2 regions of the Rhizobium sp. SVR5-9E genome follow, and region 1 is predicted to be linked to the other one. Evidence: predicted binding sites of a transcription regulator. Region 1 holds the regulator's gene; the other holds the start of a gene.

What was found. Region 1 encodes HrcA, which represses chaperone genes, less so after heat shock. Its sites were predicted from a motif close to GTTAGCACTCNCNNNNNGNGAGTGCTAAC; they were not measured.
Region 2: groES (co-chaperone GroES) is a predicted target of HrcA. The motif match lies at 5,487-5,515, and genes of this name have one in related genera.

The regions. Positions count from the first base shown of each region.
Region 1 covers NZ_JBNDHS010000119.1:1,902-8,637, forward strand. The annotation lists gene metK (methionine adenosyltransferase) at 1-472, shown strand, start outside; gene trmB (tRNA (guanosine(46)-N7)-methyltransferase TrmB) at 469-1,170, shown strand; gene ACPYOJ_RS30655 (BQ00720 family protein) at 1,180-1,437, opposite strand; gene ACPYOJ_RS30660 (Hsp20 family protein) at 1,486-1,911, opposite strand; gene ACPYOJ_RS30665 (nucleoside hydrolase) at 2,170-3,114, shown strand; gene grpE (nucleotide exchange factor GrpE) at 3,149-3,781, opposite strand; gene hrcA (heat-inducible transcriptional repressor HrcA) at 3,882-4,970, opposite strand; gene rph (ribonuclease PH) at 5,154-5,873, shown strand; gene ACPYOJ_RS30685 (VOC family protein) at 5,870-6,286, shown strand; gene rdgB (RdgB/HAM1 family non-canonical purine NTP pyrophosphatase) at 6,295-6,736, shown strand, end outside.
Region 2 covers NZ_JBNDHS010000008.1:7,746-14,481, reverse strand. The annotation lists gene ACPYOJ_RS06525 (FMN-dependent NADH-azoreductase) at 1-500, shown strand, start outside; gene ACPYOJ_RS06520 (DUF3788 domain-containing protein) at 590-1,057, shown strand; partial or broken gene ACPYOJ_RS06515 (NADP-dependent oxidoreductase) at 1,220-2,116, shown strand; gene ACPYOJ_RS06510 (hypothetical protein) at 2,159-2,434, opposite strand; gene ACPYOJ_RS06505 (DUF982 domain-containing protein) at 2,446-2,745, opposite strand; gene ACPYOJ_RS06500 (Hsp20 family protein) at 2,816-3,292, opposite strand; gene ACPYOJ_RS06495 (DnaJ domain-containing protein) at 3,586-3,756, shown strand; gene ACPYOJ_RS06490 (DnaJ C-terminal domain-containing protein) at 3,997-4,347, shown strand; gene ACPYOJ_RS06485 (hypothetical protein) at 4,499-4,723, shown strand; gene ACPYOJ_RS06480 (hypothetical protein) at 4,727-5,017, opposite strand; gene ACPYOJ_RS06475 (usg protein) at 5,113-5,385, opposite strand; gene groES (co-chaperone GroES) at 5,658-5,972, shown strand; gene groL (chaperonin GroEL) at 6,031-6,736, shown strand, end outside.

The DNA of each region.
Region 1 (6,736 bases):
CGGCGACGCTGGTCTCACGGGACGCAAGATCATTGTAGACACCTACGGCGGTGCCGCACCGCATGGCGGCGGCGCATTCTCCGGCAAGGACACGACCAAGGTCGACCGTTCTGCCGCCTATGCCGCCCGTTACCTTGCCAAGAACGTCGTTGCCGCCGGTCTCGCTGACCGCTGCACGATCCAGCTGTCCTACGCGATCGGCGTGGCGCAGCCACTGTCGATCTATGTCGATCTGCACGGCACCGGCAAGGGCGTCAGCGAGGATCAGGTGGAAGCCGCGATCCGCAAGAATATGGATCTCTCGCCGACGGGCATCCGCCGCCACCTCGACCTGAACAAGCCGATCTATGCCAAGACTTCCGCCTATGGCCACTTCGGCCGCAAGGCAGGCCGCGACGGCTCCTTCTCGTGGGAGCGCACGGACCTCGTCAAGGCGCTGAAGGAAGCCATCAAGATCCGGGAAGCAGCATGACGGATATGGAACGCCGGGGGCGTGCGACCGAAGCTTTCTTCGGTCGCCGCAAGGGAAAGGCTCTCCGCGAACATCAGGCGGAACGGCTGACCACCCTGCTCCCGGCATTCCTCATCGACCTATCAGCGGCTCCGCCCGAGCCGCCGAAGAACCTCTTTCCGGTTCCAACGGAAAGGCTGCGCCTTGAAATCGGCTTCGGCGGTGGTGAACATCTGATCCATCGCGCGCAGGAAATGCCCTCCACCGGCTTCATCGGCGTCGAGCCGTTCATCAATTCCATGCAGAAGCTGCTTGCAAGCGTCGAGGCGACAGGCGCCAAGAATATCCGCGTCTATAACGACGACGCCACGCAGCTGCTCGACTGGCTGCCCGACCATTGCCTGGATCAGATCGACCTTCTTTATCCTGATCCATGGCCGAAGCGAAAACACTGGAAGCGGCGTTTCGTTTCCAAGACCAATCTCGACCGCTTCCATCGCGTGCTAAAGCCCGGCGGGCTTTTCTGCTTCGCGTCGGATATCGATACTTACGTGAATTGGACGCTGCTGAAGTGCCGCGACCACGGCGGCTTCGACTGGATTGCGGAAAACGCCGCCGATTGGCTGACGCCCTACGAAGGCTGGCCTAGTACACGCTACGAGGCCAAGGCCCGGCGAGAGGGCCGCTCCTCGGCCTATCTCACATTCAAGAGAGTCTAAGCCTGCTTTCTAGTGCAGGCTGACCGTTTTCAATTCGTCTTCAGCAGCCTTGAAGAACGTGCTGGAGCGATTATCCGTCAGCAGGATCGGCGTGCCGTCGGCGCCGAAAAGTGCCCAAAGGTCCACGCCCGGATCGATATCCGGTGCTTCGGGAAAGCACTTCGAAACTTCTTCGGTGCGCATCTTGCGGATATACGCGACCTCTCCGTTGCCGATGCCGGCAAGCTCGGATTTCGTCAGGTGAGAATTCGCTTCTTTCATCAACATTCCTGTTCCTCCGGAAGAAGGGACCAACAGCCGAATGGGGCCGTTGTCCTACTGTGAGACCGAAATGTTAATTTTCTTCACCATGCGCGCCGGTTCCGGACGAATGAGGTCGACGGCAAGCAATCCGTTCTTAAGGCTGGCGCCCAGAACCTGCATGCCATCGGCCAGCACGAAGGTGCGCTGGAACTGTCGGGCGGCAATGCCGCGATAGAGGTATTCGTGCTCGCCCTGTTCGACCTGGCGGCCGCGGATCAACAACTGGTTCTCTTCGGTTGTGACGTCGAGTTCTTCTTCGCTGAAGCCAGCGACGGCAAGCGTGATGCGCAGGCGCTCGGGAGCACCGTGACCGGCGGCAATCCGTTCGATATTGTAGGGCGGATAACCGTCACTTGCCTTGGAGATACGCTCCAGCGTCTTTTCCATGGCGTCGAAGCCCAGAAGCAGCGGGCTGGCGAAGGGTGTCATGCGGCTCATCTTTCAAGTCCTTGATGCAAGCGACCTTTCCGGACCTCAAGCGCAGCATCCGGATGCCGTTAATATGGGAAGGCTGCGTCTTTTGCGCAAGCCTCGTGCCGCTGCCGGCAAACACACGAGCCGGGCTTCGCTGATCGCTTGACAATTGCCATGGCCGCTCGCATCAAATCGTCGCCCGCAGCGGCCGGGCCGATTTGCGACGGAAAGATAAACGAACGGTGCCCGCCGCGACGAGCACCTTGGGGAATGGAAGACGGAATGGCGAAGCCTAGAAAGATCATCATCGACACCGATCCCGGCCAGGACGATGCCGCAGCCATCATGCTGGCATTCGGCAGCCCTGAAGAGCTGGAGGTACTGGGCATCACGACCGTCGCAGGCAATGTGCCGCTCTCCTATACGAGCCGCAATGCGCGCATCGTGTGCGAGCTATGCGGCCGGCCGGACATGAAGGTTTTCGCAGGCGCCGACGCGCCGATGGCGCGCAAGCTGGTCACGGCCGAGCACGTGCACGGGAAAACCGGCCTCGACGGTCCGGAACTCAATGAGCCGGCGATACCGCTGCAAGAGCAGCATTCGGTCGATTTCATCATCGAAACACTCCGCCGCGAGCCGGAGGGCGCAGTGACGCTCTGCGCGCTTGGGCCGCTCACCAATATCGGCATGGCTTTCCAGAAGGCGCCGGACATCATTCCCCGCGTTCGTGAGCTGGTAATGATGGGGGGAGGCTTCTTCGAGGGCGGCAACATAACGCCGGCCGCGGAATTCAACATCTATGTTGACCCCGAAGCAGCCGAGATCGTCTTCGGTTCCGGCATTCCGATCGTGATGATGCCGCTTGACGTGACGCATCAGCTCCTGACGCAGAAGGGCCGGATCGAGCGCATGGCCGAGATTGGTACGGCGCCGGTAAAAGCGATGGTCGAGATGCTGGAATTCTTCGAGCGCTTCGATATCGAGAAGTATGGCTCCGATGGCGGACCGCTGCACGACCCGGCAGTTATCGCCTATCTGCTCAAGCCCGAACTCTTCAAGGGCCGTCACTGCAACGTCGAGATCGAGGTAACATCAGAACTGACCGCGGGCATGACCGTGATCGACTGGTGGCACGTGACCGATCGCAAGCGCAACGCCAAGGTGATGCGCTATGTGGATGCGGACGGCTTCTACGATCTGCTGATCGAGCGCTTCGCCCGCATCTGATTTTCAAACTGGTTGGCGAAAGACGCCTGAGGGATCAGGCGTCTTTTTCCGTGAAGGCGGTGTTGATGTCGGCTTCGGCTGCTTTCGGGCCGCCCTTGGCGACGCCGACCATGGCCGGGCGCAGAACGCGTTCGCCGATCGTGAAGCCAGCCTGGACGACCTGGACGACGGTGTTGTTCGGCACTTCGGTGTTCGGAACCTCGAACATCGCCTGATGGAAGTGCGGATCGAACTTCTGACCGACCGGCTCCAGCTTGCGAACGCCATGGCGCTCAAGCGCCGACAGCATGGAACGCTCGGTCATGTCGACGCCTTCGATCAATGTCGTAAGGCCAGCGTCGCCGCTCTCTTTTGCTTCCGGCGGGATGGACTCGAGCGCGCGGCGGAGATTATCCGAGACAGCGAGCATGTCCCGCGCAAAGCCGGCGACGGAATAGGACTTGGCATCCTTGACGTCGCGTTCGGTACGACGGCGCAGGTTATCCATCTCCGCAGCAAGGCGCAGATAGCGATCGCGCAGCTCAGCATTTTCCGCCTTGATGCGTTCGATGAGATCGGGCTCGGCCGGCGTTTCCGCGGTGGTTTCGTTCTCGACGTTTGCGGCAGCGTCGGCTGCGGCTTCGGCCGCGGCAGCGTCAGGTCCGTTTTTCGTCGTTTCGTCGATCATGACGGTCTCCGGTACTGGGGTTGTCTTGGGATGGGCCCGATATCGAGCTTTGACCGCAAAAAATCAAGTCTGCGTGACAAAGAAGGGGAAATTCCGGCTTTTACAAGGTGCCGCGCGAAAGCCTGGAAATCAGCTGTGCCGTGTAATCAACCATCGGCACTATGCGCGAATAATTGAGCCGCGTCGGTCCGATGACGCCGACGGCGCCAACGATGCGATCGTCCTCGTCCCGATAGGGCGCGACGATGAGCGAGGAGCCGGAGAGCGAAAAAAGCTTGTTCTCCGAGCCGATGAAGATCCGCACACCCGGACCGGTTTCGGCAAGATTCAAGAGCTCGATCAGGCTGTCTTTCTTTTCCAGATCGTCGAAGAGCATCCGGAGGCGGTCAAGGTCTTCCACGCCCGCAAGGCCCTCCAGCAGATTGGAGCGTCCGCGAATGATGAGCTGCGGCGGCTTGCCTTCATCGGCGGTGCCCGACCATACGGCGATACCGCGCTCGACGAGCTGCTGGGACAATGCGTCCAGTTCGTTGCGGACATTCTCTTTCAAATGGCTGAGCTGCTTGCGCAATTCCGGCAGCGTCTGGCCGCTCATATGCGCGTTGAGGAAATTCGCGGCCTCCGTCAGCTGCGCTGAAGTGACGCCTGCGGGCAATTCGATGATGCGGTTTTCAATCTGGTCGTGATCGCCAACGAGGACGGCAAGCGCCTTGGTGGGTTCCAGCCGGATAAATTCGACATGCTTGAGGATCGGATCGCTCTTCGACGTGATGACAAGGCCGGCGCCGCGCGAAATGCCCGAAAGCATCCGGCTTGCCTCGTTCATCATCGATTCCATCGCATTGTCACGGCTTTCGGGCCGAACCTGTCGCTCGATAGTCGCACGATCTTCCGCGGAAAGGTCGCCGACCTGCATAAAGGCATCGACGAAGAAGCGGAGACCGCCCTGCGTCGGCAAGCGTCCGGCGCTGACATGCGGCGAGTAGATCAGGCCCAGCTCTTCCAGATCGCTCATCACGTTGCGCACGGAAGCCGGCGATAGCGACATCGGCAAAATGCGGGAGAGATTGCGTGAGCCAAGCGGCTCGCCGTTTTCCAGATAGCCTTCGACGATGCGACGGAAGATTTCCTTGGAGCGTTCATCCAGCGCAGCAACGGCATCCGAAATCGACGTCGACCTGAACCCCATGAACTTCCTTGCACCCGCGCTGCCAACAATCACCCCGAAAATATAGTCAATCTCGCCCCCGAGGCAAAAGGGAATTTGCAAATGGCTGCCGCCAATCGTAGAAGCGGTCAACACCATAAACCATTGCATGATGCTGTCAGAAAACCGCTGACACTTTTCGGTATCTTGCTTCAGGAGATTAGAATGCGGCCTTCAGGCAGAAAAACCGACCAGATGCGCAAGGTCACGTTCGAGCGCAATTTTTCCAAGCATGCGGAAGGCTCCTGCTTGGTGAAATTCGGCGATACGCATGTGCTCTGCACCGCGAGCCTTGAAGACAAGACGCCGCCATGGCTGCGCAACACCGGAAAGGGCTGGGTCACGGCCGAATACGGCATGCTGCCGCGGGCGACCGGCGAGCGCATGAAGCGTGAGGCGGCAGCCGGCAAGCAGGGTGGACGCACCCAAGAAATCCAGCGCCTCATCGGCCGTTCGCTTCGCGCCGTTGTCGATCTCAAGGAACTCGGAGAACGCCAGATCACGCTCGACTGCGACGTCATCCAAGCTGACGGCGGCACGCGGACCGCCTCGATTACCGGCGCCTGGATTGCGCTCTACGACTGCCTGAAGTGGATGGAAGCCCGCAACATGATCAAGGTCGAGCGCGTGCTCAAGGATCATGTCGCCGCAATTTCATGCGGTATCTTCGCCAGCCAGCCGGTGATCGACCTCGATTATCTTGAAGATTCTTCGGCCGAAACCGATGCGAATTTCGTCATGACGGGCGCCGGCGGCATCGTTGAAATTCAGGGCACCGCCGAAGGCACACCCTTCACGGACGAGGAGTTTACCACGCTGATGACGCTGGCGAAGGCCGGCATTGCAGAACTCGTCGAGATGCAGAAACAGGCGATCGCCGGATGACTGCCTTGCTGGAAGGCATGCTGGAAACCGCGCTCTACGCGGACGATCTCGACAAGGCCGAGGCTTTCTACGAAGGCGTGCTCGGTCTTGCCAAGATCGCGCGTGGTGGAGACCGGCATGTATTCTTCCGCTGCGGGCAAGGCGTGCTCCTGATCTTCAACCCCAACGAGACGGTCAAGCCGCCGGCGGCCGATGCCTTGCAGGTGCCACCGCATGGCACGAAAGGTCAGGGTCACGCATGCTTCCGCGTGTCAGCTGAAAACATCGATGTCATGGCGGCACAGCTCAAGGCCGCCGGCATCGACATTGAATCCGAAGTGCACTGGCCGAACGGTGGCCGCTCGATCTATTTCCGCGATCCGGCAGGAAACAGCCTCGAATGCGCCGAAGCCAGAATCTGGGGCATCAAATAGGACCGACCATGCGCACGCTTGACACGAAGACGATCGTCGTCGCCAGCCACAATGCCGGCAAGATCCGCGAGATCCAGGACCTGATCGGTCCGCTCGGCTTCATCGCCAAATCGGCAGCAGAGCTCAACTTCGTCGAGCCGGATGAGACAGGCACGACCTTCGAGGAGAACGCGACGATCAAAGCGCTCGCATCCGCGAAGGCAGCAAATATGCCGGCGCTTTCAGACGATTCCGGGCTAGTCATCGATGCACTGGACGGCGCTCCCGGCGTCTATACGGCCAACTGGGCCGAGACTGCGGATGGCAAGCGCGATTTCGCGATGGCGATGGAAAAGGTGGAACAGGCACTGGAAAAAGCCGGAGCCATGAAGCCCGAGCAGCGGACGTCACGCTTCGTCAGCGTGCTCTGCCTCGCTTGGCCGGACGGACATACGGAGCTCTTCCGCGGCG
Region 2 (6,736 bases), on a different contig from region 1:
CGTTGGCCGCCCCGCCGGCGGGTTCTCTCGATCTTTCGGAGGCGCTTATTGCGGAGGTCGAAGCGGCCGATGTGGTTGTTATCGGAACGCCGATGCACAATTTGACTATTCCCTCGGGTCTCAAAGCTTGGATCGACCAGATCCTGCGTGTCGGCCGCACAATGAAGTCGACGCCGGCGGGAAAAGAGGGAATGCTGCGAGACCGGCCGGTGTTTATCGGCGTTGCGTCCGGCGGCTTCTATACTGGTGAGCGAGCCAACCAGCCGGATTTTCTCACGCCCTATCTGTCGGTGGCACTCAGCTCCATTGGGCTGAAGACCCAACAATTTCTCCCATTACAGGGCACTGCTTTCCTCGACTGGGACCATGCGCCGTTAGCGAGGAGCAAAGCGCTCGCTGCTCTCGACCTGACCGCCGTAGAGCACCTGCGAGAATTCCACAATTACCCTGCGGTGCTCGCCAGCGCCGGCAGTCAGTCTCGCTCGCGCCGGCAATCGTAGCCGGGAGCATTCTGAGGACGCACATATACGTTTTGGCGCCAGCGTCCTAACCCTCCGGCCGCCGCCGAACCATGAATGAGAGGCTTCAGATGTTTTCATCAGTTAGTACCCTTTTCAAAGTTGGCGACAGGATCACCGACAAATCAGCACCGCCCGATGACATCGCTGTGCGCGAATGGCTCGGACCGGAGGCATTCGGCCACTGGTCCGAACTGCGGACTTGGATCGACGGGTTTTATCCTGCAGTTTTCGAGCCGGACTGGCTCTACGGCGGCAAGAACCGCGGCTGGTCCTTGCGCTACAAGAAAACCAAGGCATTCACCACGTTGGTGCCGGAATACCGCCGGTTCTCTGCCCTAGTGGTCATGGGCGGAGCAGAACGCGAGAAGTTCGAGGAACGGCGTTACGTCTGGCGCCCGCAATTGGTCAATCTCTACGATGAAGCGAAAACATATATCGACGGAAAATGGCTGACGGTCGGTACCGCCTCGGCAGATGATCTGCACGATGTGAGAGAACTTCTGACAATGAAGCGACCGCCACTGGCGCACAATTGAAGCCAGAAAGACCGGGCTCGTGGCGCGACGTCACACAGGAAGCCGACGTTAAACCTTTGGCCGCGGGCGTCCCGCCGACAGCGATCTGCGTGGGATCGAGAAGACACCTCCACGCCTCTTAAATTACCGAACCAACCAACACACATAGGGGAGTTGATTCTCATGAAAGCGATTGTAGTCGGACCAGGCTGCATGCACGGCCGGAATGAAGCTGGTGGAGCGGCCCGAGCCGCAGACTGCGATAAACGACGTCGTCGTAAAGGTTCACGCGGCGGAATTCGTCAACGCCGAACTCGAATGGCTTCGAGCCGGACTGATCGCTCGTTTCATGATCGGGACGCCATCGATCCTCGGCCATGAGTTGGCCGGCGTGGTCACTGCGTTGGGTTATGGCACCACGGGGCTGTCGATAGGTCAACGGGGGTTCGGCCTATCGGACTGTATCGGGGACGGCACGCTCGCTGAATATGTCGCATAGAGGCTCGCAATCTCACGCCTCTGCCGGGGCGAGGTCGATTTACAGCGGGTGCGAGCCTGCCGATATCTTGCCTGACCGCATGGCAGGGCCTTTTCCAGCATGGTCGCCTTCAGGCGGGGCAAACTGTACTGGCACATGGGGCAGCCGGCACCGTCGGTTCCCTCGTGACGCAGCTTGCGCGGGAAGCGGGAGCCTATGTCACAGGTACCGGACGGGCAACCGATCGTCAGAAGGCCCTAGACTAGGGGGCGAATGAATTCCTCGACCTTGCAAGCGACACGCTGGAAGACGTTGGCGGCGTCGATCTAGGGTTCGACGTACTTGGCGGCGAGTTCAGACGCGGTCGGCGGCTGATCGGAGGAACGCTTGTAACAGCCGTTGGACCGACGGATATTCGTCTGATCGCGCACAGCTTTCCGAGATCGAACATCGGCAAAGTCTCTAGCCTGGGTGATGCGGTCGCGACCTTCAATTCGACTGAGCGGCGCCCGGGTAAGACGGTCATCCGCGTTGCCTTGAGAAACCGAGTGGGCGCGGCGCACGGATCTTTGGAGAGCCAATTGGCTCTCCAATTTGGCTAGGCTCGCCAAGTCGATGAAACAGGCAGCCTGAGATCGCCGAGATCAGAAACTGTACCGCCGGTCGAGCTCTGTGAGCGCAGACTGGATTTCATCGATCGAAACAGGCTCCGGTGTTCCGGGAATATGACGGAACGCCGGCTTCGAATCGGTCGCATAGAAGTCTGAAGCCCATGCCGCCAAAATGGTCCGTTTGTCGTCGGCTGACAGTGCAGTCGCTTTCACCACGTCGATCGGCCGCTGAAGCTGCATGCCCTGGAGCAAGATCGCCGGACCCATCGTCATGGCATTGCTCGCGGCCCGCTGCAACATATCGTGCATGTCGAGCCTCCTTAACGCACGTGCGGATCTCTGTCTCGCCGAAGGTGAGACGCGGCGATGGCATCAATCTCCGGCGCCAGCAAATCGTGCTTTTCGGCAAAGGCGGCAAACAGGCCCCGCGCAGTCTCTGCTTCTATCTCGCCGAGCAGTGCCGCGCGGCAAGCCTTCAGCGCAACCGAATGGGCGGCGTCCCTAAGCGATGGAGGCCATTCGGAAAGATGTCGATAGGCGTCCATGACGCTGCGAACCTCGGCGGGAATGCCAAGGCCGACAAGAATGGACACAGGTTGTTTGAACATGTCGGGTTTCATGACGCTCTCCTTTCCAACCCGCGATGTTGACGGGCGCCGTGACGACGACGCCCTTTCTCCAAAGCTCTGATTAGGCGGCCTTCTGCGCTTCGATCTGCGCCGGGGCGGCCGGGCGTGCAAGAGCCGGATTGGTCTGGATGTCGATCTTCCGCCGCTTAAGGGCCTCCGGGATTTCTCGAACGAGATCGATCGACAGGAGACCGTTCTTCAGTTCGGCGCCGTTCACCCTGACATGGTCTGCCAGCTCGAACCGGTGCTCGAACGGCCGGGCGGCGATGCCGCGATGCAGATAGCCTTCGGACGCCGTCTCCTGCTTCTTGCCGGTGACCGTGAGTAGATTGGATTGGAAGGTGATGTCGAGATCATCCTGGGCAAAGCCCGCCACTGCAATCGAGATGCGATAACTGTCATCACCAGTCTTGACGATGTCATAGGGCGGCCAATCGCTGATCGAGCGGGCGCGCTGGGCATTTTCGAGAAGATTGAAGACCCGGTCAAAGCCAACGCTCGAGCGGAACAAAGGTGCATAGTCGTAAGATGTTGCCATAGCCATATCCTCCTTGAAGCAACATGGGTACGCAAGCGCCGAAAGACGGGCGCTCCAAGCAAGACCAGCCCTGTCTTCAGCGGCTGGCGGCAATCGATCTGGTTTTTGGGATTTTCGGATTCAAGACCACCCGGAAAAAAAATCGACGATCGTTCCAGGTCACGTCAGGGAGATTGCGATTACCCCTGCTCAATTCCCTTGGTGATCGCTGTACGCTGACATTCCCACTCCAAAGCAGAGTTTGGCAACTTATATAGAACGAGAATTGTTATGCCGTTTGCCTGACAGGAGACATGTATGAGCCAAGACGCATACCAGCTTCTGGGCTGAAACCGGATGCGCATCAAAAGGAAATTCAGAGCACATTTCGCAAGCTCGCAAAGAAGTTGCACCCCGACTTAAACCCCGGCGATAAACGTGCCGAGGCAAAATTCAAGGAGATTCCGCTGCGTACGAGCTGTTGAGCGACGAAGAAAAGCGCGCCCGCTTCGACCGCGGTGAGATCGATATGACGGGCGCCGAACAAGCGCCCCGCAACTTCTATCGCGACTACGCATCGGCAGCCGGTCCTGGTGAGCCCCATCACAATGGAGCCGCTGTGCCGATTTTGGTGATGTGGACAATGTTTTCGCGAGCTTTTTTCGCGAAGCGCGGGCCCCGGGTGGGTCTCGATTCGTGCTTCTGGACGCGACCGCCATTTCTCATTGGAAGTCGATTTCTTCGACTCGGCCAATGGCGCCACGACCAAGGTCAGCCTTCCCGCCGGCCCGGCGCTTGAAGTCCAGATATCGGCCGGCACGCGTGACGGTCAGACCCACTACGGGGCAAGGACGATGGTTTCGGGGCGGTCCTGCCGGCGACGCACTGATCGATATCCCACCCGCTTTTTCACCCGCGATGGCGACGATATCCGCCTCGACCTGCCAGTCACGCTCAGCGAAGTCGTGCTTGGCGGCAAGGTGCGCGTGCCGACGCCCTCCGGCCCGGCAACGTGGTCCTGCCGCCCAATTCCAGCAGCGGAAAGGTATTGCGCATCCGCGAAAGAGTATGGATGATTTGATCATGGGCGATCGCGAATTCCGTCATCGCCTCAAGATCGAGGCGACTGAGCTGGAACTGTGGATCGAGTAGGGTTGCCTTACACCGCAGATCGCCGAGGACCAGCGCGACTTCGGGGATGCACATGTTGCCCGCGCGCGCCTGATCTTGGACCTGACGCGCGACATGGGGGTCAACGAGGCGGGCGTTGATGTTGTGATGGATCTCGTCGATCAGTTCCACAGCCTTCGCAGCGTCATGCGCGATCTGGTCTTGGCTGTTAGCAGACAGGATGCGGCAGTGAAGCAACGCTTGCATGCCGCCTTGGACGGACCGACGCACAATCTTCATAGTGCCACGATCGTGTGGGGAACTGAAGGAGCCGTGAAGTAGTCCTTAGTGCACGGCCTTGCTCACCATCCGGTAGGGATGCACGGCATTGAATTGCGAGATCATGGTAGACGCCTGAAGCAGCACGCGCTCGGCGTTCTGAACATTGTCGCGCGCCAGCTCGTCGGCGTTGACGCGGATTGCCTGCGCCATGTTGGCCGAAAGTGCGGCAAAGTGGCGGTTGCCTTCGACATAGGCCTCGTGTGCGGTACCCTCCAGAACGCGCGCAATATCGGCAAAGACCTCTTCTCGCTCCTCGATGCTGAGGTCTTTCATCATTTGAATTTTCTCTTCCATTTCGGTCTCACTCTGAACAGGCGTGCGATGCTGACCGAGCCCTTGCCCCCTCGATCGGGGAAAAAGCTAGGAAGGGAAAAATGTGGTTTCAAGCCTCAGTGCAGCTTGAACTCGCCTTCAACGCGGCGCCATTCGTTCGGTCCGATCAGACGCTGATGGGTATAGCGGACGGAATGCAGCGGACCGTCGAGGCTCGTCTGCCAGAAGCCCAGGAACTTGTGCATCTCGGGAAAATCGGGCGCGAGGTCGTAGTCCTGCCAGACATAGGTCTGTAGCACGGACTCGAAATCGGGAATGCGGTAGAGGATGTGTGCGGTGGTCAGACCATAGCCGTTGAGTTGGCGCTCCAGATCCGATGAGAATTGCATGCTTCATCTCCGTTTCATAACACTGTGAAGGTGGCTCAAAATTGTATACCCATCAACCGATTTTAAACGTAAGAAGCCCGTTTATTGTTCCTTTCCAGCATGTTAGCAGCAGCTCGTTACGAGTGCTAATTTTTCTTCTCCACCCTCTTGAAAAGAGAAAAAACCAAAAATAAGTTTTTCGCGCGAACGCTCAGACGAGGTTCGCACCCGCCCGGACTGGTGTCCGGTCCGGCAGGGAACAACGTCATCTTTTTTGCTCAACGGAGGAAAACATGTCGTTCCGACCGCTTCATGATCGCATTCTCGTCCGCCGGGTCGAATCCGAAGAAAAGACCAAAGGCGGGATCATCATTCCCGATACCGCCAAGGAAAAGCCGCAGGAAGGCGAAGTCATCGCCGTTGGTCCTGGCGCGCGCAACGATGCCGGTCAGCTTCAGGCGCTCGACGTCAAGGCGGGAGATCGCATCCTGTTCGGCAAATGGTCCGGTACCGAGATCAAGATCAACGGCGAAGACCTGCTGATCATGAAGGAAAGCGATGTCATGGGCATCATCGAGGCACAGGCCGAGCAGAAGAAAGCCGCCTAAGAGCGCAATCCGTAGATCCAACCACCGGTCAGATAGCTGCCTATTGAGGAGTTAAAAAATGGCTGCGAAAGAAGTCAAATTCAACACCGACGCCCGTGAACGCATGCTGCGTGGGGTCGATGTGCTTGCCAATGCCGTGAAGGTCACCCTTGGCCCAAAAGGCCGCAACGTCGTCATCGACAAGTCCTTCGGTGCTCCACGCATCACCAAGGACGGGGTTTCGGTCGCCAAGGAAATCGAACTGGAAGACAAGTTCGAGAACATGGGCGCCCAGATGCTGCGCGAAGTCGCGTCGAAGACAAACGACCTGGCCGGTGACGGCACCACGACAGCGACTGTACTTGCACAGGCTATCGTCAAGGAAGGCGCCAAGGCGGTCGCTTCTGGTATGAACCCGATGGACCTAAAGCGCGGCATCGACATTGCTGTCGAGGCCGTCGTCAAGGAACTGAAGACCAACGCTCGAAAGATCACCAGCAATTCCGAGATCGCTCAGGTGGGCACAGTGTCGGCCAATGGCGACGCCGAGATTGGTCGCTATCTTGCCGAAGCGATGGAGAAGGTCGGCAACGAAGGCGTCATCACCGTCGAGGAAGCCAAGACCGCCGAGACCGAACTCGAAGTGGTCGAAGGCATGCAGTTCGACCGCGGCTATCTCAGCCCCTACTTTGTCACCAACCAGGACAAGATGCGCGTCGAGTTCGAGGATCCCTACATCCTGATCCACGAAAAGAAGCTTTCGAACCTGCAGACCATGCTCCCGG